DNA from 3 places in the Bacillus haimaensis genome. Region 3 is predicted to be linked to each of the others. Evidence: riboswitches for the same ligand, from Rfam matches in the RefSeq annotation. Region 3 holds a riboswitch; each other region holds the start of a gene.

Region 1 (8,132 bases), 580 kb from region 3:
ATGAACACTTAGTACAAGAAGCGTTTCAACAGACAGATGAATTCAAAGAACTTGCCCGCTCAAGATATAAAGTTGAAGCAAAGAATAGTGAGTTAAAGAATAGACATGGGTATGAAAAATCAAAAGCCGCAGGTCTATTTGGGATGCAAATTCAAGGTGCCACTACGATATTCGCAGTAAATTTAAAACGAATAGTTAAGCTAATCGATGAAAAATAAATAGTAAGATAGGGTGAAATGTGAGCTTAATTGGGTGGCAATTGCCAATTAAGCTCTTTTTGTTTAGTTTTTTAAATAAAATTCAAATAATAAACTCGTTTTTCAGTGGCTTCCCCTTCCTCCCGCAGGAGTCTTCGCCTATTGCTCCAATCAACAGCTAGATTCTTAGAAAATCAACACTACTCAATAACAGAGCCTTTGATTTAATCCACTTCACGTCCTCTGTACGCTTCATAGATTTCAAACCATTGCTGTCTGGATAGAGAAAGTTCTGTCGACTCTACCGCCGCTTTTACCCGCTCAATTTTCCCAGACCCTACAATCGGAATGATTTTTGCAGGATGAGCTAACAGCCATGCATACAACACTTGATCGATCGAGGCAGCCCCAATCTCTTCTTTTATCTGTTCAAGCACATTTCTGACTCTGACGACACCAGCTTCCTGGCTTGTGAAAATCGAACCTCCCCCAAGTGGCGACCAGGCCATCGGAGACACTCTCTCCTGCTGGCACAGCTCAATGGTTCCAGCTTCGAAATGCTCCAGATGTGTGGCAGAGATTTCGATTTGATTGGTCACTAACGGGAAATCCAAATAGGAGTTCAATAGCTGATAAGCTGCAGGTTTGAAGTTCGATACTCCAAAGCTTTTCACTTTTCCTGACTCCTTAAGAGCAGTGAAAGCTTCTGCTATCTCCTCGGGGTTCATGAATGGATCCGGTCTATGGATGAGCAGTAAATCTAGATACTCCGTTCGGAAGTTCTTTAATGATTTTTCAACCGACCACATGATATGCTCTTTGCTTGTATCATAGTACTTGATTTTATGCTCCGGTCTATTGGATGAAATAAGCTTGATGCCGCACTTGGTGACCAGCTCCATTTCATCTCTCAGAGAGGGTTTGAGGGCCAAAGCTTCACCAAATTTTCCTTCCACCATATAATTCCCGTAAATATCGGCATGATCGAACGTCGTCACGCCCATTTCCAGACACTGTTCCATAAAAGAGAGTGTTTGCTCGTTCGTATAGTTCCATTCCTGCAATCTCCACATCCCATGGACAATCCTGGAAATGGAAACCTCTTTAGACAGGTGTATCTTTTCCAATTATCATCACTCCTTTCCTTCTTCAAAATGGATTATACTAGGTTGCCGGAGAATTTACCAATTTAATTGAGAGAAGGATTCCCTTAAAAAAACAAAACTTTTTTCCTATGTGAAGCATGTAAAGATATACATCTGTTCTACTAATGATTAGAATAAAGATAGATAAAAATTGACAAAAAGTGAGGATACTACCATGCCTACAGCAGTACACTATAAGATCGGGAAGAGAATGCTAGAATCAGAGATTGAACTATCAGAAAGAATATTGAATGAAATAAGGCTTGCTTATCCTGAAATTTCGGAATACCGGGATCCACATCATCAGGCAGCAATAAAAGAAATCTTCCAGACTCTTATCAAATTTATTGGGAAGTACGTGCAGGACCCGGTAAATACATTATTGGATGAGGCAAAAGACTGGGGTGAATCCGTGGGAATCATGTCTGTTCAGGCTGGCGGCTCCTTGGAGAATGCATTATCCAATATGACGCTGTATAAGCGGGCACTATGGACCTTCATTCAGGAGGAAGGTGCCAAAGAAGGCATTCACCTTAATCAACTTACTGAAATTTTCATCCACATTGATGAGATTTTCAATATCATCGTCTACGGCTTCAGCCATGCATTCACAGTTGCATCCGAACAGAAGATACAGGACACCAGGACTAGCTTCATAAGGCTTTCCATCCCGATCGTGCCACTTTTCGAAGGTCTTGCGGTTCTGCCTTTAGTTGGGGAGATCGATGAGCTAAGAGCAAGCATATTGATTGAAGAGACTTTGCAGAAAAGCAAGAACTTGTCCATCAATAAGTTGATTGTTGACTTTTCAGGCGTATATAATTTGGATCAGACGGTAGTGCACACTTTAGATCTGCTTATCCGTTCCCTGAAGTTAATCGGGATTACACCGATCATTACCGGGTTACGACCGGAACTCAGCCTGCAATTCATCTCCACTGGGGTGAGTTTGACAGATATCCAGATTACAGGGTCCATCGAACAAATTCTCCAGGATTTCCAATTGAACAAATAGGAGCCGCGCTTATTGCAGCTCTTTTTTTATTTTTTGATTGTAATATACTTAAAGATGGATTATGATAGATTTATCACAAAAACACAAAATACAGTTATTTGAATATATAAAATAACTATATATAGTATTATTGCGAAAAAGGTGTCTTTAACAAGACTTAATAGGGAATCCGGTGAAAATCCGGGACTGTCCCCGCAACTGTAAGTGCTGACGAATTGAATCACCACTGTATAAGTAGGCTTAACGGCTCTTATATGGGAAGGGTCAATGTAGGAAGAAGCACAAGTCAGGAGACCTGCCTTTTCGAACTAGTTTCTTATTCTTCGGGAGTTGAGATGATGAAACGGTGCTAGAAGCTTGCATGAATCAATACCCCTTCTCTATTGAGTTGGAGGTATTTTCCATGTCGTATTCTAATATCGTTTGATCCACTCAATCCTGGGTGGATTTTTTTTATTAGGCTCTTTTCGTAAAGTTTATTGCTTATGTCCGTAAAAAATCGGCATTTGGATTTTTTACAGCATATTTCCCTGTATTATTCAAAAGAAAATAATTCTACTACATGGGAAAAGAGCACGAAAGCAAGTAATGTTACGTGTTTGCGTTGGATACGTCAAAAGCAACAATGTATGCGAAAACAGCCTTTTATTATTGCGAAACGGAGTGAACGGCTAATGATTACTTCAACTTTAAATAATACGAACAAGGCATTGGACAGCAAGGATTGGATCCTTGGTATATTGGAAGAATTCCCCCACTTGGAAACAGAATCCTTCAATGAAAAAACAGATAAGCTGGTTGGAAGCCAAAATACGGAAATCTATAAGCATCTTACCTTGGAGGCGATTGGCTACATTTCGGAGAGTGAGCCAGATTGGACCTTTGTTGCCGAACGTATCCTTTTGAAACAATTATATGAAGAAGCATGTGAGACACGTGGCACAGATAGACCCTATGATAATTTTCACTACCTTTTGCATTCCTTGGTGGAAGTAGGCATTTTTCATCGTTCACTTCTGGATTCATATAGCATTGAAGAAATAAAGGAATTGGAAAAGGCCATCAATCCGGAGCAAGACAAGCTTTTTACATACATCGGCCTCAAGACGCTGGCAGACCGTTATCTGTCCCGTGGCTACAACAAGGCTCTATGGGAGCTGCCGCAGGAAAGGTTCATGATTATTGCGATGACCTTGATGGCCAAGGAAGAAAACAATCGTCTTGCTCTGGTAAAAGAGGCATACTGGGCACTCAGCAATCTGTATATGACGGTCGCGACACCCACCTTCTCCAATGCCGGGAAAAGCTATGGCCAGCTATCGAGCTGTTTCATCGATACGGTGGATGATAGCTTACAAGGAATCTATGACAGTAACACAGATATTGCCAATCTATCAAAGTCAGGTGGCGGAATCGGCGTGTATTTAGGAAAGATCCGCAGCCGAGGAAGTGATATCCGCGGCTTCAAGGGTGTATCGAGCGGGGTCATTCCCTGGATGAAGCAGTTGAACAATACCGCTGTAAGTGTAGATCAACTGGGACAGCGCAAAGGGGCCATCTCTGTATACTTGGATGTCTGGCATAAGGATATTTTCTCCTTTCTCGACAGCAAGCTCAATAACGGCGATGAGCGGGTGCGTACCCATGATCTATTTACCGGTGTCTGCCTCCCCGATGTATTTATGGAACAGGTGGAAAGCCGAGGCGACTGGTATCTGTTCGACCCGCATGAAGTGAGAAATGTGATGGGCTATTCGCTTGAGGATTTTTTTGATGAACAAAAGGGCGCTGGCAGCTTCCGTGATAAATATTGGGAGTGTGTGCACCACCCTTCCCTGCATCATGATAAAGTACCAGCCATCGATGTGATGAAAAGCATCATGCGTGGCCAGCTTGAAACAGGAAGTCCGTTTATGTTCTATCGCGACGAGGTCAATCGTATGAATCCCAACCATAACCTTGGGATGATCTATTGCACCAACCTTTGTACAGAAATCACCCAGAATCAAAGTGCTACCACCATGAACCAGCAATTTGTAAAGGACGGGGCGATTGTGACGGTGAAAACCCCTGGAGATTTTGTTGTTTGCAACCTCTCCTCCATCAATCTTGCGCGGGCTATCCCTGCTAAAGTCCTAAAAAGATTGGTAGCTATTCAGGTTCGTATGCTCGACAATGTCATTGATCTTAACAACATTCCGGTCCTTCAAGCAAAGCTGACCAATGAGAAATACCGTGCAATTGGTTTGGGAACATTCGGGTGGCATCATCTTCTTGCCTTGCAGGGAATCAAATGGGAAAGTGAAGATGCGGTACAATTTGCAGACTCACTCTATAGAGAAATCGCCTTTTATACGATTCAGGCAAGTGCAGCCTTAGCAAAGGAAAAAGGGGCATACCCAGCATTTGAAGGCTCCGATTGGCATACGGGAGAGTATTTCAGTAAAAGAGGTTATCAAACAGATGATCTTTTTGATTGGGGAGGCTTACAGGAGCAAATAGCTTTAAGCGGCATCCGAAACGGCTATCTCATGGCAGTGGCCCCTAATGCTACCACCTCAATCATCGCAGGCAGCACAGCAAGCATCGATCCCATTTTCCTGAAAGTGTACTCCGAGGAAAAAAAGGATTACAAAATTCCAGTGACTGCCCCTGATTTGGATGCAAGCACCACATGGTTCTATAAATCTGCCTACCATATCGACCAGCATTGGAGCATCGCCCAGAACGCGGCCAGACAGAAGCATATTGACCAGGCGATATCGTTTAATCTGTATGTGACCAATGGAATCAAAGCAAAGGCGCTCCTTGATCTGCATCTGGATGCATGGAAGCAGGGATTGAAGACTACCTACTATGTCAGGTCCACGTCAAAGGAAATAGAAGAATGCGATTCTTGCGCAAGCTGATAACTTAGGAGGGAAACAATGATGACTGCTTCACTGACTTCTCGATTACTGATGGACGCAACCGCTCCAAACCGATCGACGAAAATAATAAACGGCCAAAGCTCGAACGTGCTGAACTGGGACGATGTCGCCTTTTCCTGGGCCTATCCCAAATACAAAAAAATGCTGGCAAACTTCTGGTCACCATTTGAAATAAATATGTCCCAGGATATCAAACAGTTTCCCGATCTTACATCGGACGAAAAGGATGCCTTCCTGAAAATCATCGGACTTCTTGCATTGTTGGATAGCATACAAACGGATTACGCAGGAAAAGTGGCGGACTATTTAACCGATTCCAGCTTGAATGCACTGATGATCATGCTCGCCCAGCAGGAGGTCATTCATAACCATTCCTATTCCTATGTATTGTCAAGTCTGGTTTCCCGGACAAAACAGGAAGAGGTTTTTGAATACTGGCGGACTGAACCGACACTCCGAAAAAGAAACGACTTTATCACAAATGGATATGCCGCATTTGCAGAAAAGCCGGATGTGGAGAGCTTTCTTCATTCGATCGTCTATGATGTCATTTTGGAAGGACTGTTTTTCTATTCGGGATTCGCATTTTTCTATCATCTGGCAAGACAGCAGAAAATGGTCGCATCCAGCACCATGATCAATTACATCAACCGGGATGAGCAGATACATGTGGACCTATTCGTGAAAATCTTCAAAGAGGTGCTGGTGGAGTATCCGGAATATGATACAGGTGAATTGGCAAGCTTTGTTACACAAACCTTTGTACAGGCAGCAGAGCTTGAAATCGACTGGGCAAGACATATCCTGGGAGATAAAATTGCAGGGATAGATATAGAGGAAGTTGGGGCTTATATTAGGTTCTATGCCAACGTACGATGTAATCAACTCGGTTACGCGCGCCCCTTCGAAGGATACAGGACCAACCCTTTGAAATGGATCAAGGCCTACGAGGAGGTTGACCTTGGCAAATCAGACTTTTTTGAACAGAAATCCCGGCAGTATACAAAAGTGAATGTTGTGGACAATGGATTTGATGAGCTTTAAATTTATAGTTAAAAGCCGGTAGCTGAGTTACTCGCTACCGGCTTTTTATTCTCACCAAACAGGATAAAAGAAAATGGATACACTCAGATACACTACTCCCAACACCACATAGCCGATATACTGCTGCTTGTGTGAGAGCCAGACTTCCAGGCCCCTCATGAGAAAAGCCAGGCTTACCTGACAGAACATCCATCCGAGATACAATGTGTTATCTGTGTAGACACCAATACCACCAAAAATCAGTCCAGAAAAAAACAAAAGCAGCTGTAGTAAAACAAATGGCTTATTTCGTGATTTTATATCCTTAAACATCGACATTCCCCCTTGATTTGGTGCGAAAAATAAAGAGTTTTATGTATGTATATATTTATTTTAACAGAATTTTTCGAGAAAAGTCGTTTTTGTGTGATAATCGGTCAGGTCTTATTGCTGGGGGTATGGTAGTGGGATGAAAACTCAGATTCGTGCCGTTTAACAGACAAATACATTCGGGTGACGGAACGTATCACTACCTTTCTTACCGCCTGATAGACAAATACCCTCGGGGGACGGTACGAATCGCACCTTTTCGTACCGCCTGACAGACAAATACCTGCAGGTGACGGCACGTATCACTCCTTTTCGTACTGCCTAACAGGCAAATACCTTCGGGTGACGGCACATAAAAAAGCCCACACCTGGAAAATCCTCTCCAGCTGCAGGCTCCCCCACTTTATTTCTTCTTATAGAACACCCTCGAAGCTATCAGCCCAATCAGTCCCAAAGCAATAAAAAGAATCGCTTTGAACTGAATAGAAATAAACGGTAGATCCAGCAGAATCAGCTTTACGAGCGTCAATACCAATAATCCGACACCGATATATTTTGCAAGATTGAACCTCTTCCATATGCCCAGTCCAATAAAAACAACCGCTTGGGTCATCCAGGCAAAGCTAAGCCATAGGGTCTGGTTTTCATAGGCCAGATCACTTGTCATCGCCATCGTAAGCTGAGTAACAAACACCAACGAAAAGAAGGTGAAAAGCAGACCCCCAATGGTCAAGGTCCGTTTCCGCACATCCTGATTAAACTGCCAGACAACCCAGATCCCGAGTACAAACGTCACCAATAGAATCAGCCACTGTACCGACTCGAAGGATACAGGTTCCATAATTGGATCCACTAATACCATCATCGTCCCTATCAGGAAGATAAATACAGACAGCACCTTACTCGCCAAGCTTTTGTATTTGAAAGCTGCATAAAACGCACCCATACCCTGGAGCAGAAGCAAGGCTCCCAAATATTCATCTGAAAAGAAATGGAAGAAAAAGAAGAACATAAACAATAATCCGTTAATAGCAAGCTGATCGACTTTATGCTTCTGCTGCTTCCAAAGGAAACTCAATACTGCATATGTTGCAATTCCAAAAAGCAGATAAAGGGTAATGGAAAGGTCCTGGAATATTCCATACACCCATGTGTACGTAATAAATACACTACTAAATACCGTGCCTGCCTGTATCTTCATGAAATGCTCCGTTGTCAGGAAGAAATACAGGAGTACTGCATGCTGAATGATAATGGCAGTCGGCAGCAGATAGCTTCCTTCCACTTCCGGAGAAAATGCATAATAAAAAAGTAAAGCTCCATTTAATAATAAAAAGGATGCCACATACAAGTAAAGAAACCGAAGCCGAATGGCAAGAAACAGAAACACAAGGAATAGCACAGTTTCATATCCGACGAAAATGTAGCTGGACGGATTGGTGCTCTCGATCAAAAACGGTACGAGAAATCCTCCTACCACACTGATGATTGC
Region 2 (8,132 bases), 2.1 Mb from region 3:
GCTTTCCTCTTTAGCAGAATCTGCGGAATCATCACGTTCGGAGCTTTCCATGATGCCTGCACCGTCTGAATTCCGGGCTGCTTGATCCATGGAAGAATTGGAACCACTCAAGTTCTGCAGGAATAATGGTGAGATAATGGCAAAAATCAATACTGCAGCGGCTAGGGCAAGCGCAGGTATCACGTTGAAGGAGCGTGGTTTTTTATTGAGTCCATCATATACTTCACGATATATTTGTTTTGGGTCACGGTCATCTTTCATTTTAGGCATCTGCCGTAAAAGCTTTTCGAGTTGTTCTTCCTCCATACGCTGTTTATGACGCATTACTGTTCCCCCCTTTCTCTTGGAGTTCCTCCATATGAGCCTTCAGGACCTTTAAAGCTCTATGTTGAGTTGTTTTCACCTTACTTTCCGTCCACCCCAATATTTGGGCAGTTTCTTGGATTGATAAGGCTTGTATGTACCGCAGGACGAGGACAAGACGGTGATCCATCTTACATTTATCCAGACACCGGTACATTTGTTGAACCTGTTCATTTTGTAAAGCTATCTCTTCAGGCAGTGGTGCATGATCTTTTACCTGTTGTGTGCTCCAGTCAAAAGTTTCAAGTAGTTTACTTTTCCAACCCTTCTGCTTACGGAAAGAATCTATTGCAACATGTTTGGCGATAGAAAAAAGCCAGGTCTTCTCGCTGCTCTTTCCTTCAAACCGATCGTAAGAACGCAAAACCTTTATATAAACTTCTTGAACGAGGTCCTCGGCTTGCTCTTTATTTTTTACCATATAAAATAAAAACTGAAAGACATCATGGTGATATTTTTCATAGAGCTCTTGAAAAACCGTATTCATCCTTTCCCTCCGTTCATTAGATTAGTCGTATACTATATTAAAAAAGTTACATTACAAATATATGACAAAAGTTACAGTTTGGCTATATTCTTTTAGGAATTTTCAGGAAAATATTCATAGGTATTTTTGAAGGTAATCTTTTTATATAAAACAGGAAAATCAGTATATATTGTTTCATTATAATGGAGGGTCATTCAACTTTGTAGGGGTCTTTGAGCACCTTTTTTGTTTTGTTGTGTGGAATCCTGGGACAGGCAATTCAGAAGAGGCTAAAGTTTATCAATATTCGAAAAGGATGGTTCGCCTTACATCCAAAAAAGAGAAGCCCTTTTCAAGGCTTCCCTTCTGTTCATTGAAGCATATACGCCGCCCTTTCCTTCAGCAGCCTGGATAATACAGGGAATAATACAATAAAAAATACCACATTCCCGATCGCATGGTTCACATCGAATGGAATTCCTGCCAAATAGTAGGGCCAAAACAGCTTACCTACCACCAAACGTTCAAGTGACATCACAAAACCGTACAAAAGTCCGCACATGCCTGCATAGATCGCCAAAATGACGACAGGTGTCTTATGGAACCATTTGCCGATCATTCCGCTCATCAACCCGATAATCGACCATGCTATGATCTGGGTGATCGTCCATGTGCCGCTTCCGAGTACCATATTGGTGGCAATCGTACTGCCGCAAGCGAGAATCAATCCTGTCACCGGCCCCATCCAAAAGGAACAGATGATGATGATTGCTGTTACAGGCTGAACATTAGGAATGGAGGCGAATGCAATTCGCCCCACTACGCATAAAGCGATGAGCACCCCTAATAAAGCAAGCTTTTTAGTAGGCATAAAACTATTCCCACTTTGCATAGTCGAAGTGTACAACATCATCTGCCTTGAGCACGTATTCTTTTGCACCAACCATGATTTCTTCCTCATTCACCTTATATGTCCAGAAATAGGAGTTAGCTGTATCCGACTCTACCCCATCAATACCAACTATAAATTCCTTGGTATCGTCCAGGGTCAATTCGAAGTTACGTTCCATCACTTCCATCAATGATTCGCCTTCTTCAAATTCCAGAGTTTTTTCGTTGATTACTTCTTCTCCATCCTTTGTCAGCTTGATGGTCGTTTCGAGCTGTTCCTGCTGCTTCTCCTCTATCGGCGCTTCTGTTGAGGAGTTGGAGTTCGTATTATTTTCCCCTGATGCACATCCTGTCAATGCCAATGTAAATGCTGCTAGTAGTGTCAGTAAGAATTTCTTCATGGTTCATTTCCCCTTATGTATGTAGTAGGTATAACTGCAAAATGGTCTTTTCATCCCTCCAGCTGGAATAATAAGTCCCCTCTTGTTGTTAACTTTTCTCCGAAGCAACAAAAAAACCTCATCCTGTTTGAAGGATGAGGTGTAAACGGCATATGAAAAAAATAATAGAAAACGCCGTCTCTCTCACTCAACCCCCGAAGCATTGAAACTAAGTTTAGACAATTGGCAGGTCTACTGACTCATGCTTCACCCTACTTTGAGCCTTCCCATATGGCAGCCTGATCTCTCAAGCCGGAACATACAGTGGTTATCTCATTTCGTCCACATTTACAGTTGCGGGGACAGTTTTGGTCTTTCACCAAATTCCCTTTTAAGCCACCGAGGTGACACCAACATCTTCAAAACTATTCAGTTAACTAGCTTTCATATTACACAATATGCCCCTTGCTGACAAGAAAATGTTTCATAGTAAACAAGATTTTTCGCTAATGTTAAACATATTAACTCATTGTTCGTGGAATAAACAGGGAAAATGTCGTTCCTTCATTCCATTTTGAATGAACGGAGATCTGGCCATGATGCGCTTCGACAATATTCTTTACAATGGCAAGGCCGAGTCCCGTCCCTGCTCGTCCCCTTGTGCGCGCTTTGTCCGCTTTATAGAACCGTTCAAACACAAATGGCAGATCCTCTTCAGGAATACCGTGTCCGGAGTCCTTTACATCCATTTTCAGGCCTAGATCAGACAAATTGACTAGAATCGTAATTCCCCCCCCATTTTCCGTATGCCGGATCGCATTGTCAACCAGATTGGTCAAAACCTGTTCCATTCGATCTACATCAAATGCGATCTTTCCCTGTCCTGTCATCTCGTAACTTAGACTGATGTTCTTTTCTTTTGACAGCACCTGAAATTTGCGAATTATTTTTTCCACAAATACTGCAACATTTGCTTCTTCATAGTTCAGCAATATATGCCCCGCTTCCATTCTCGCAAGGTCGAGAAGATCATTAACCAGTCTCCCCATGCGCAGGGACTCATCATAGATGACAGACGCAAGCTCTTTTTTCTCCTCATCCGTTCCGGCAATATCATCGACGATTGCTTCACTGTATCCTTGCAGCATGGAAATCGGTGTACGCAGTTCATGTGATACATTCGCTATAAAGTCCTTGCGGAGCTTATCTAGCCTGCGTTCTTCCGTCATATCCCTGATAACGGCAACCGCCCCACGTATATGCGTCTGGCTGTATAGCGGGCTCATCACAATCACCCAGGTGCGCCCTTGGTAGGTGAGCTCAATTGCTTGTTCCTTTTCAATGGAAACCGCCCGCTGGAACATATCCCTCACCTCTGATGGAAGGTCTTCCCCATTGTCACTGCCTTCCTGGTAGAACCAGGCTTGCAAAAAGCGTTCAGCTGGAGGATTCGAGACAAGTATGGTTCCGTCACGGTTCAAGGTGATAACACCATCCGCCATCGAGCTTAATATGTTCGCCAAATGCTCTTTTTCCTGATTCAATGCATTTATATTGAATTTCAACTGGCGTCCCATCTGATTGAATGCCATCGCAAGCTCCCCAATTTCATCGTGAGTGAGCATCGGAAGCTTTGTATCAAACTTGCCTCGTGCAATTTCAAACGCAGCCTCCCTCATTTTCCGGAGAGGTGCTGTAATTCTCGTAGATAGGAAGAATGCAAAAATCGTTGTTAGGAAAATGGCAAATCCGGCTGCGAGTAAAATGAGCTGGGTTGTCTGTTTTGTTGTTTCCTTGATGGCAAGCAAGGATTGATAGATGAAGACAGCTCCATCCTGTGTTTCATCCAGGTGTAGCGGAACCCCCACGATCATGATTTCCCCATACATTTCATCATCTATGCTAGTATCGGATAAATAGGTTTTTTTCGTAACAATCGGCTGATCCTCGAACACAAGGGAGAGTTGTGGATCATCGAGGAAAAAGGAAGCCGGAAGATGACTGAGCGTTTCGTTTGGGGAATGGCTAAAGTCTTTCTCATCCGAGAACACTACCACCCTTGTCGCCTCATCCACCAGCTCCCATGCGATACTCATCGCCTGTTCACTATCTGCATGCTGTTCAAGAATGAGCGATATTTTTTTTGCATCCTTTGTCAGGTCCTTTTCAGCTTCACTGACATGATAGTTTTCGAAAAACTCCAGCAACAGGATTGTAAGTACAAAAAGCACAAAGGATACTAAAAGTAAAATGGTTAGCCATAGCTTACCAACTACACTTTTCCAAATCATGAGTCACTGCCGACCTCAAACTTGTACCCTACGCCCCATACGGTCACAATCATTTTGGAAGCTGGCTCTGATACTTTATTCAACTTTTCGCGAAGTCTTTTCACATGTGTATCGACGGTTCGCAAGTCACCAAAGAATTCATATTGCCATACTTCTTTCAGCAGCTGCTCACGGTCAAAAACTTTGTCCGGAGATTTTGCAAGAAAATAGAGTAGCTCATACTCTTTGGGTGTCAGGTTCACTTCCTTGCCATCGGATGTAACTCTGTGCGCATCATTGTCGATGGTCAGATGAGGGAATACGATGACATCCTTTGTTGTTGTTTCCGTAGTCAGGAAGGTTGTGGTCGAAGATCGTCTCAGCAACGCCTTTACCCTAAGCACCACTTCCCTCGGACTGAATGGTTTCACTATGTAGTCATCAGTTCCAACTTCAAAGCCCTGGACACGGTTGGTCTCTTCCCCTTTGGCTGTCAGCATGATGATCGGAGTCGCTTTCTTTTCACGGATTTCCTTGCATACCTCCATGCCGTCCATGCCTGGCATCATGATATCAAGGAGAATGACATCGTATTCATTTTCCAGTGCAAGTTCCAATGCGGTGTGACCATTGTCCGCTTCCTCTATTAAATAATTCTCTCTTTCCAGATACATTCTCAACAGCCTTCTGATTCGATCTTCATCGTCCACAACAAGAATTTTTACGTCTTTTTCCATGAATTTTCCCCTCCTGGTTTTGTTTCAATTTCCAAGAAAAGCCCTCACATTGCTGTGAAGGCTTCATATTCTGCGTTACATAGCATACGAATGCAAACCTGCGATAATTAAATTGACACCAATCAGATTAAAAAGAATAATCGCAAAGCCGACCAATGTAAGCCATGCTGATTTTTCCCCTTCCCATCCTTTGGAAAGGCGAAGGTGCAAGTAGGCTGCATAGAATAGCCAGGTTATGAGTGCCCATACTTCCTTTGGATCCCATGCCCAATATCTAGTCCAGGCAATCTGTGCCCAAATCGCTGCAAAAATCAGTCCGCCAAGTGTGAATACCGGGAATCCGATAGTTACCGCACGATAGCTGATTTCATCCACAAGCTCCAGGTTCACTTTTTTAACGGCAGGCTTCAATGCCTGTCCGATTGGTTTTCTAAGGATCAGTCGTAAAAGTCCATACAAGAGCAAACCTGCAAAAAGAGACCATATAACCGTATTCAATTTTAATGTGTTTACATAAGCCGGCATATTCACCAAGGCATCCATTCTTCCGTCTGTCAGGAGTTCTCCTTCATTTGGCCCCACTAATGCCGGCAGATGATATTCGACATTCGCATCGGCACCTTTTTTGTCAATATAGGAGAATTCCGCCTGGTACCCTGATGCACCAAAGCCGATGGAGAGGAAAATAAAGCCAAGGAAACAGATTAAGGAATAGAGCGTCAGCTCCAGCCAAAATGTCTTTTTTCCCTTTTTCGTATAATCTACCACTTTTACAAGATAAATCAAACCTGCCGCAAAGCTGACTGACAGGATCGCCACTCCAAGCGCTACAGTCGAAACATGGATCGCAAGCCAATGGCTCTGCAACGCCGGAATCAATGGCGCGATGTCTCTTGGAAACATACTTGCATAGGCAATCAACAACAATGCGATTGGCAGGGTGAAGACGCCTAGCGTACTAGTTTTATAGATGAAATAGATGACGATGAATGCCAGCACGAGCATCATGCCAAAGAAAGTTGTAAACTCAAACAGGTTGCTGACAGGTGCATGACCACCTGCAATCCATCGCGTGATAAAATAGCCTAATTGTGCAAGGAAACCCAAAATAGTAATAGAAATTCCTATTTTGGCTGCTTTGCTACTCTTTTTAGCACGAATTGCACCACCAAAAAAGGCGGTACCTATTAGATATAGGATAAATGCGGTATATAGTAAATTACCACTAAGCTGTGCCATTGTTGAACCTCCTATTCCTCCGCTTTCTCTTTCTTGCTCTCTTGCTCTTGTTCCACTTGATCAACCGGTATGCTAATCGATGTTTCTTGCAATGCTTTATTGATGTCGCCCTTTAGTCCAAACCAGTTTTTATTCGTATGTCCTGCCACCCAGATTTCATTTCCTCGTGTCTGGACCCAGACACGGCGATGGTTCCAATACATGCCCTGGATCACTCCAAGCATGAAGATTGCCCCACCAAGCCCCAGTATCCAAAGGGTGTGGTCTTTCCGAACGGTCAATCCTGAAACATTTCGTGTCTCTACACCGGCAAAGCTCATCTTATTTATATTGGTTCCGTTCGGTTCAATGTTCTGACGTATGGCAACCAGGCTGATTTCCCCTTCCGGAGTTTCAGGCGTTATCATACGGAAAACAAAGGCAGGATTGTCCGGCACCCTTGTCTTTGTTTTAGGCTCTCCGTCTTTTAGGATAAAATCAGGAAAATAACTTACGAGTTCGACTGAATTGCCGTTCCCTAAATCATACTTCTTTTCCGGTTCATTCAGGTCCACTTTGATTGTACCATAGACTTCCTGTGTTTCTTTATTTTCCACATTGAAGCTCATGGCGCTGAATTCGTTCAATTTATAGTCCACTTGATAGAATGCATAGGAATCATGCTTTAATGGCTGATTCACTTTTACAGCATGCTCTTTCACTTTTTCAAGTTCCGGCTCTGCGCCAACCACGATTTCGCCTTTTCGTTCATAAAGAACGGCATTTGTTTGGAAATTGCTCGCAATGGCACCTTCTCCAGCTCTGGAAATGGCAGACTCAAATACTTCATCCGAGGATTTGCTGTCATAAGTTTCAAAAACAAAGCCTTCACTTTTCATATAGTATTGCCCATCTGTACCTGGTATAAGCTTTGTTTCCCCTTCACGGACCCACAGTACTTCATCTACATACATGCCCGGGAAAAAACGGAGCATAGCCCCAATCAGGAAGATGATAAGTCCGATATGATTCACATAAGGCCCCCAGCGGGAAAAACGATTTTTCTCAGCCAATAGATTGCCATTTTCTTCACGTATTTTATAATTTCTATTTTTAAGGCCATCTTTTACTTTTTCAAGTTCCGTTGCCGCGTTTTCAACAGTCGTTTGTCCAAATACACGTTGCCGCTTAAGAAAACTCTCATGTCTGGTAACCTTTTGGGTTTTCAACGCTTTGTATAATGGAACAAAACGATCAAGGCTTGCAATCACCAATGAAATTCCAAGTGCTGCAATCAGAAGCAAATACCACCATGAACCATAAAGATCGTGAAAACCAAGGGTATAATACATTTTCCCTGCAAAACCATGTTCCTGTTCATAATAGACATCTGCAGGAATGTTTTGCGGTATGTATCCTACTTGCGGGAAAATCGTACCAAAAGCAGAGGAAACCAATAAAAGGACGATTATCCAGATTCCCACTTTAACAGAAGAAAAGAAATTCCATACCTTATCTATGATGGTCTTGTTATACGTTTGAGAACGTCTGGCACTGCCTTCATACTTCATATCCAGCAGTTTTTCCTGGCCCGTTTCATTCTCTGTCGGCTTTCCGCAAGCTTCACAAAGAATCGTGCCTTCCGGATTCAGATGTCCGCACTCACATTTAATATCCTTCATACGTAAAACTCCCTATTGTTTCGGTTTAATCATTTCCATGTATTCCTTTATTTTCGCTTCGGTCAATTGCCCTGAATCCTTTTTTACAATTACGCCATTCTCATCAATCAGAATCGTAGTTGGCA
Region 3 (8,132 bases):
TCCATCTATTAAAATAGGAGTTCTCTTTTCGGCTGCAGCAAAAATTGCTCCTATCATTCCTGCTATTTCGAGTCCACCAAGCTTCGCCAATATATCCAATGGATCTCCTGGATCAGGATGACGATTTTCAATGGCCTGTTTGATCACCTGCTGCTTATGCTTGATCTGCTGCACTGATATTCCAGTACCTGTACCTACTATTCTTTCCAGGTTATTTTCCCCGAGAAGCACAGATAGGATAGCGCTGCTGCTTGTTGTATTGCCTATTCCCATTTCCCCGAGCAGTAGACACTTAGCTCCCCGTTGAATCATATCATTTGCGACGTCCATACCCACTTGGATGGCTTCCAGCGCTTCATCCGGACTCATGGCATCTTCCTTTAAAAAGTTCCCTGTACCATAACGGACTTTTCTTGAGATGAGCCCTTCCCTTACGATCTCACCTGCTACACCAATATCGACAATATCAAGCTTTGCTTCAATCTGTTTTGCCAGCACATTAATCGCAGCTCCGCCATTCAGGAAATTATGTACCATCTGGACAGTAACTTCTTGTGGATAAGCAGAAACTCCCTCTCCTGCCACCCCATGGTCCGCAGCAAATACGATCACACCAGGGGGAGAAACCGTCGGAAAACGGCTGGAAGTGATCTCCCCGAGCTGAATTGCCAATTCCTCCACCATTCCTAGGCTTCCAATCGGTTTTGTTAAGGTGTCTAAATAAGCACGCACTTCATTCCCTATACTTTTATCAACTGGTTGTATTTTCTCACATATCTTTAACATGGCAGGCACCTTTCTGAAATTCCTTCATTTTTTGATAGATTGCATCCAATTGAATGTGTTCCCTCACAACATCCGCCAACCGGTCAAAGGATTCTTCTCTTTTTTTGGCAAAGGAGACCCTGTCATGGATAGGATCCAATCCTTTTTTCCCTCTTAATTCATTCAGGAGGAACTCCCTGAACTCGTCGTTATGAAAAATCCCGTGAAAATAGGTCCCCATTATCAGCCGATTCTCACTCCATACTCCCTCTACCCTGTCGTCCAGTTCGATTAAATGATCGAACCCTGATTCAAAATGTGATTTTCCCATATGTATTTCATAGCCGGAAACAGGAATTGTATTATCTTGAATCGTGATGACCCCTTCGGAGCGGATGGTTGTTTTATTAGGTGTGATGGAGGTATTCATGGGAATCAGCCCTAATCCCGGAGCCTGCTTAATAGGAGATTCAACTCCCAACACATCCTCGATTTCTTTCCCCAGCATTTGAAAACCGCCACAAATGCCGACTATCATCGTCTTTTTTTCCGATAATGACAGAAGACGATTAGCCAATCCGCTGTTATGTAAAAATAGTGAGTCCTCCACCGTATTTTTACTTCCAGGTAATATGATTAAGTCCGGTGTCCCTACTTCTTCTGCCCGGCTAACAAATCGCACATGACAATCAGGCTCCTCAAAGAATGGATCGACATCTGTAAAATTTGAAATCAGCGGGTAGCGAATGACGGCAATATCCAAATCCTTGGACGTATCTGTTTTGGTTGAATAATTGCCTAACACTACCGAATCCTCTGCCTCTATTGTCAAATGATCAATAAAAGGGATGACCCCAAGGACAGATACACCTGTATACTCCTCAAACCATTTCAAACCTGGTTCCAACAGGGATACATCTCCACGAAATTTATTGATGACCACCCCGATTACTCTCTGTCTGTCTTCCGGTTCAAGTAGTTGCAGCGTTCCTACCAGACTGGCAAATACCCCGCCCTTCTCAATATCTCCAACCAAAATGACTGGCGCATCGGCCAGACGCGCCACACGCATGTTGACAAGCTCCCTATCATTCAAATTGATTTCAGCCGGACTTCCCGCTCCTTCTATCACTACACATTCATAGCCTTGCACCAATTTCTCATAGGAATCCTGAATCAGCTTTAATCCTTGTTGGAAAAAGTCCTGACGGTACTCACCTGCTTTCATATTTTGATAAGGGACACCATGCACTACGATTTGTGATTCATAGTTTCCGGTAGGCTTGATCAGTATCGGGTTCATATCGGTGGTGGCGACAATACCTGCCGCTTCCGCCTGAACACCTTGCGCTCGTCCTATCTCCTTGCCATCGAGGGTGATATAGGAATTCAGGGCCATGTTCTGCGATTTGAACGGAGCTGTTTTAAATCCATCCTGTGCAAATATCCTGCATAAGGCTGTGACAATCGCACTTTTCCCTGCATCGGAATGAGTGCCTTGAATCATGATGGGCATCGCTTTATCCACTTGCTTTCCACTCCAGACATTGGTTTATCCAATTTTACTTCTATCCATCATTCCGCTTCCTTCACTCAGAATTAAAACTCGATTCCTTTTACAGCCGGCACTCCATCGTTGTAATAATGCTTTTCCGGCTCAATGATGGATACTAGATCTGCCAATTCCTTTATTTCATCCTTTGCATCTCTGCCGGTGATGACCAGGTGCACGTGTGCCGGTTTATTTTTCATCACATCCATGACCTCTGCTAAAGGAAGAACATCCTCTATCGGAAAACGGTCGATTGCCAATGCATTGTTCAATTCATCTAAAACCACTACATCGAATTCCCCACTCAGCACAGCTTCCTTCGCCTTGGGCCAACCACTTCTCAACGCCTCTCGATGGTCCTCCGGTGTTTTCGTCCAAGTAAAACCAGCCCCAAGCTGTACCATCTCAACTCCGAGTTTCTCTAAAGCTATTTGTTCCCCATAGGAACGCTCCGGTGACTTGATAAATTGAAAAATTCTCACTTTCATCCCTCTCCCTGTTGCCCGAAGAGTCAGTCCCAACGCCGATGTCGTTTTCCCTTTCCCATCACCTGTATAAATAAGTGTCAACCCTCTTTGCTTTTCTTTGCCCATATGAACCTCCTGTAAAAAAGTAATGTAACAGTTTAAGAGAATAAAAAAACGCCTCTCCTATATTAGGAAAGACGTTAAAGCGCATTATGAATCGCATATCCACTTTTCACAAAATAAATCTATGAAAGCAGCGAAATAGTAATGTCACTTTAAGCATTCCTTCCTCGTAGAATCCTTAAAAACAAATAGGCAGGTTTCCTGACTTACGTCTCATCACAGCGTTAATCCTTCCCATGCAAGAAAAGCACAGTGGATAAAAGCTAACACGGTTCAACGTTTACAGTGGCGGGGTCCGTGCTGGTCTTGCACCAGCTTCCCTTTTAACCTCCGAAAAGGCACCTAAATGTTACTATGTAATTGGGTAATTTATTTCTTCACCATATAGTGTATCGTATTGCACTTTGAATGTCTTGAAGATTTTTTGTATCGTATTGCACTTTGAATGTCTTGAAGATTTTTATCATGCATGTTGTTTCGCAGCGGCAACATGGTGCTTCAACGCATGGCGCTCAATTTTAGCCAGTTCCTCTAACAAATCATTGATTGCTATTAATTTATAAAAAATAACGGTGTAGGACGCTAATTCTCTATGCATGACGGATTCTCTTATAAAAATAAACAATGCAACAACCTTATTTGTTATAATTTTGGTATACATTGGAATTAACGGGGAGATGGTAGATTTGTTGTTTAAGAAGAAAGCATCCAGTGGTGAGGTTAATGGTGTCTCCTATTTGAATGGAGAAATATCCTTGAAGGGTGTTTCTTTAAATGTTTACAGCTATTTGATTGATGGCATGTTAATCGATACCGGGGCACACTCTCTACATAAATTTTTTGAACCATTCCTTGATGAAGCGGATTTTGATCAGGTCATGCTCACTCATTTTCACGAAGACCATACTGGCTGTGCCGCATATGTCCAAAAAACGAAGAATGTGCCGGTCTATCTTAATGAAATATCTATCGCTTCCTGTTTGATGCGGGCAGATTATCCGCTCTATCGACAGCTATTCTGGGGAAGACGCAAGCCGTTTCAAGCCCAACCTGTCTCAGGGAGCTTCCAATCCAGAAGTGCCACTTGGGATGCCATCGACACCCCCGGTCATGCCTATGATCACAAAGCCTTTCTTAACAGGGAAACAGGACAGTTGTTCACCGGCGATTTGTTTGTAAGTGCGCGCACCAAGCTGGCATTGGCTGATGAAAGCACCCCTGAAATCATCCGCTCCTTGGAACGTATTTTATCCTATGATTTTCTTGAAGTTTTTTGCAGTCACGCAGGATATCTGGAGGACGGCCGTAAAGCAATTGAAAGAAAACGCGACTATTTACTTTCTATTCAAGCGGAAGTACTATCCTTGTATAAAGACGGCTATTCAGCTGAAGAAATTCGTCGCAAGCTTTTCCCCAAGACCTTCCCAATCGTAAAATTTTCGCGAGGGGAATGGGATTCAATCCATATTGTCACATCTATTCTGAGAGAACATAGTTTACAACCGCATAAATAAGAAAAACGAATTCGCAAAGGAATTCGTTTTTTCTAGAAGGAAACTACAGGCTGCAAAAGGGGCCTGACCCTCACTTTGTTAAAGTATTAAAGTGTAAAACCCCTGATACACGAACCAATGTCACGGAAGCGGCATGGAAGGGCCGCCATGGATAGTTAATAGAATAGGATTTTCCGAGTTTTCAGCCTGGATGAGGATCGATTGGTCCACTCCGCCGATATGTAACTGTTAAACAGAACTGATTCCGTTTTCTCCAATAGCGAAATCCCTTTTATTTTTGATTATTTTCACAAGCCTGCTCCCTTTCCTCATCAGCTTTTCTTCCAAAACTCTATTATCGTTTTCAGGAAAATATCACCTATTCGGCGGATTTTATTATTTCACTATGTTTCGCTGTAGCCAGACGGTGCTTCAACGCATGGCGCTCAATTTTTGCCAGTTCCTCTAACAAATCATTGATTGCTATCAGCTCATAAAAAATAACGGTGTCCGTCGATAAAATATGATAATAGGCTTCTGTTGCAGCAGGAATTCTTTCAGCAAGCTGATCAAAAAGCCTGTCCACCGATTGATGATGCTCTTCCGTCATGTCATATTCTTCATTTTGTAAAACTTCATTCATGTTTCGTACGGTTGAGAGTATGAGAGACGATTTGTCCTGATCGGCTATCCGTTTGTGACTTGGGATGAAAATCAAATTCCCGACGTGATAGGTCAGCTGTGTCAAGACTTTCAATTTTCTATTTTCATAATAGAAATGTCGCATGTCTTCTCTCTTGTAGCGATGGTATTTCCACTCCTCTTTCTGATAACGGCAAAGGTCCTCGACACGCTCCACCTCTCTCACTATCTTATGAAAGGCCAATCTTGTCTGCCTGGGATTGGCGTGCATTTTCCCTTTTATCAGCTCCCCGCCGCTTCTTTCTATTAAGAGGCCTGTTTCCTTTAACAGCCCCCTGATTTTTCCGGAGATGGCTGGCGTGTAGTTCGGCTTTAACACCAGCAGATTCACAAGCGTGGATACAGATAGTCCAGTGATGGTCGTCCCCAACCTGACCAAAAAGGAGGAAAGATAGTGATCATGAACGGTCGTAATCATCGCCACACCAGTCAAGGTGGCAACTAGGATTCCATCATCCAGGTGCAACTTATGGCAGGTGATGATGGTTGCAAGTGCCACCAACGTGTACGTTACAGGATTATCGCCAAAACCCATATAAAATAAAATGGCATATCCTGCGCCGATGCCCGAGGCCGGAAACCGGACAAACGCTTTTTTTATCGAATTGGCAGCGGTCGGTTCAATGGTAACGATTGCAGCAATGACAGCAAACATCGCTGGCCATCCCAAAGCCTCGCAAATCAACGCGGTAATGAACACCGCAATGCCTGTTTTGAGTATCCTTCCACCAACAAAGTGCTTTAGTTTATGTATGTAGGTCATTATGTTCAGTCCCTTTAGTAAGCGTCTACTACTATTATAACGTAAAGGGTTAGTGGAATAGGGAATTAATTGAAACACTGTTTTAAGCAATAAAAAATGCCGCTCTATTCAGGGGCAGCGGCGAATTCGACCTTCTAACAAAGAATCCGATGGAGACTTTAAGGCACCATCGGATTCTTTTGGAATTTATACTTTACCCCTTTAAAGCAGCGGGGGTCAGGCCCCTACATACAAGTTCATAAACTCCCTCCACCGCTTCCTCTACATTACTTGCTTCCAGCACTATTCTTTTGCAGTCTTTGGCACTATGCAGGTATCTTGGATCGTAGTAATGCTCCAATAGTAGGTGGATGGCGGGTTCATATTGTCGCTGCTCGAGTTGGGTTTCAATATCGGCTGCGATTGGGGTGTGGATGTATTTTTTTATTCTGCGGAATGCCAGTACACATTCATCGTGATAGTCCCATGGTTTATATTCATTCATTATATTTTGCACGCGGACCTCCATGGGCATTTTGATAAAGATGTGCGTGGATTCCTGTTTTTTCTTCGTAATGAATTCGGGAAGCAGGATTTTTCCCATTCGTTTGCTTTCGGCTTCCACAACCAGGTAGGGTGCTTGCTGACTCTTCAGGACCTCTTGAAGGAGATTTGCCTCGAACATTTTCTGGCTGGTGGACGTCAAGCCTATCTGTCCGAAAACGGAACCGCGGTGCATTGCCAGCCCTTCCAGATCCAGAACCGGAACCCCTTTTTCCTGTAGCTTGTGGAGAATGGCGGTTTTCCCTGTACCAGTCCCCCCATTTAAAATATAACCTTCAGGAAGAATGTCCATATCCTCCAGTTGCTCCATTACCCAGCGACGGTAAGCTTTGACCCCACCCTGAAGCCGTCGTACTTTTATGCCCATCAAATCAAGGAGCGTAGCAGTGGTTTTGCTTCTCATCCCTCCACGCCAGCAAAAGACAACAAGTTCCCCTTCAAGCTTTTGGAACGCCCGAATAAAGTCAGGCAGTTTTGCAGATACAATTTCCAGTCCTCTGTCCTTGGCCGCGTCCACACTTACCTGCTTATAGATAGTTCCCACTTCGGCCCTCTCTTCATTATTGAAAAGCGGGATATTGATGCTTCCCGGGATGGTCATCTCTGCAAACTCTGCAGGAGAACGCACATCGATTACCGTACATCCAGGTTCACCAGTGCGTCCAACCAGTTCCTTCACAAATATCTCTCGAACCATCGTTATCAACCTCTCCATCTTTCACCGAATAAAGAAAATTCAGATACTACCATTTTAGCCGAATGAGGGAAAGGTTAACAGATTTGAATAGATAAATTAGTCCAGGTTATATATAAAAGACTAATTTTCCCGTTCCGATTGAGCATATTAATAATGATTGTACTATTGGAAAGCGAGATGATGAGTGATGTCAAAGCAAGGTAAAGTGAAAAAGGAACAGACAAGAGAGCAAATTGAAAAGCAGGATAACAACAATAATAATATGGAATTCGGCAATGAATACACTATCGGAAACACAGCTTCACAGAGCCAGAAGAAAAGCGGGACCCAAGCAAATAAAAAATAACCTTATAAACTAAAAAACAGCCTCCATACTCGAGGCTGTTTTCTTATTAGTTTTCCGCTAATTTAGCTTTTACATCGGGATTTACTATTTCTGCTTCCACTTCATTCCCTATCGGATCCTCCGCCTGCTTAGCCCTCTTAATGAAGAAGGAAAGAACAAGCGCTACTGCTGCGATAAAGACGGAAACGAGGAATGCAAAGTTGATGCCTTCCAGTGTCGATTGCAGCATGATTTGCTGCTGCATTGCACCGAGCGCTTCTGCAGAAGGATCTGCACCAAGCTTAGGCATTTCTGTCGCAGCAAGGTCACGGCCATAGCTTTCGGCACGGGTGGACATGAGCGTTACGAGGAATGCCGTACCGATTGCCCCTGACACCTGCTGCAACGTGCTGTTCATAGCTGTACCGTGTGGATAGAACCTTTTTGGCAGCTGGTTCAGCCCGTTTGTGGAAACTGGCATGAATACCATCGACATCCCGAACATCCTTACTGTATAAAGAATGACCAGTTGTGTATAGGATGTTTCCAGGGTCAATTGGCTGAAGAAATAGCTCGTTACGACGGTAATCGTCAATCCTGTTATCGCGAGTACTTTTCCGCCGTATTTATCAAACAGTTTCCCTGTGATAGGAGACATCAAAGCCATCACAATTGCACCAGGCAGCATCATTAGGCCTGCAT

What was found. A riboswitch is a leader RNA that binds a small molecule or an ion and turns the genes downstream of it on or off. The one in region 3 is predicted to bind cobalamin.
Region 1: it holds a riboswitch for cobalamin, as region 3 does, so the genes downstream of both, ABN702_RS14275 (ribonucleoside-diphosphate reductase subunit alpha) here and ABN702_RS17250 (cob(I)yrinic acid a,c-diamide adenosyltransferase) in region 3, are expected to answer to the same signal.
Region 2: it holds a riboswitch for cobalamin, as region 3 does, so the genes downstream of both, ABN702_RS06795 (DUF4430 domain-containing protein) here and ABN702_RS17250 (cob(I)yrinic acid a,c-diamide adenosyltransferase) in region 3, are expected to answer to the same signal.

What each region holds. Positions count from the first base shown of each region.
Region 1 is NZ_CP158164.1:2,810,475-2,818,606, forward strand. It holds gene ABN702_RS14260 (IS1182 family transposase) at 1-218, shown strand, start outside; gene ABN702_RS14265 (aldo/keto reductase) at 422-1,324, opposite strand; gene ABN702_RS14270 (STAS domain-containing protein) at 1,518-2,357, shown strand; cobalamin riboswitch at 2,480-2,675, shown strand; gene ABN702_RS14275 (ribonucleoside-diphosphate reductase subunit alpha) at 3,032-5,266, shown strand; gene ABN702_RS14280 (ribonucleotide-diphosphate reductase subunit beta) at 5,288-6,331, shown strand; gene ABN702_RS14285 (hypothetical protein) at 6,383-6,643, opposite strand; gene ABN702_RS14290 (DUF2339 domain-containing protein) at 7,044-8,132, opposite strand, start outside.
Region 2 is NZ_CP158164.1:1,339,123-1,347,254, reverse strand. It holds gene ABN702_RS06810 (GerMN domain-containing protein) at 1-324, opposite strand, end outside; gene sigX (RNA polymerase sigma factor SigX) at 314-850, opposite strand; gene ABN702_RS06800 (ECF transporter S component) at 1,200-1,700, opposite strand; gene ABN702_RS06795 (DUF4430 domain-containing protein) at 1,705-2,121, opposite strand; cobalamin riboswitch at 2,328-2,530, opposite strand; gene ABN702_RS06790 (ATP-binding protein) at 2,622-4,391, opposite strand; gene ABN702_RS06785 (response regulator transcription factor) at 4,388-5,107, opposite strand; gene ccsB (c-type cytochrome biogenesis protein CcsB) at 5,183-6,346, opposite strand; gene resB (cytochrome c biogenesis protein ResB) at 6,358-8,007, opposite strand; gene resA (thiol-disulfide oxidoreductase ResA) at 8,020-8,132, opposite strand, start outside.
Region 3 is NZ_CP158164.1:3,389,720-3,397,851, forward strand. It holds gene cobT (nicotinate-nucleotide--dimethylbenzimidazole phosphoribosyltransferase) at 1-786, opposite strand, end outside; gene ABN702_RS17245 (cobyric acid synthase) at 770-2,293, opposite strand; gene ABN702_RS17250 (cob(I)yrinic acid a,c-diamide adenosyltransferase) at 2,365-2,910, opposite strand; cobalamin riboswitch at 3,081-3,268, opposite strand; gene ABN702_RS17255 (hypothetical protein) at 3,371-3,505, opposite strand; gene ABN702_RS17260 (MBL fold metallo-hydrolase) at 3,594-4,421, shown strand; gene ABN702_RS17265 (aromatic acid exporter family protein) at 4,780-5,865, opposite strand; gene mnmH (tRNA 2-selenouridine(34) synthase MnmH) at 6,059-7,105, opposite strand; gene ABN702_RS17275 (hypothetical protein) at 7,293-7,451, shown strand; gene ABN702_RS17280 (DHA2 family efflux MFS transporter permease subunit) at 7,498-8,132, opposite strand, start outside.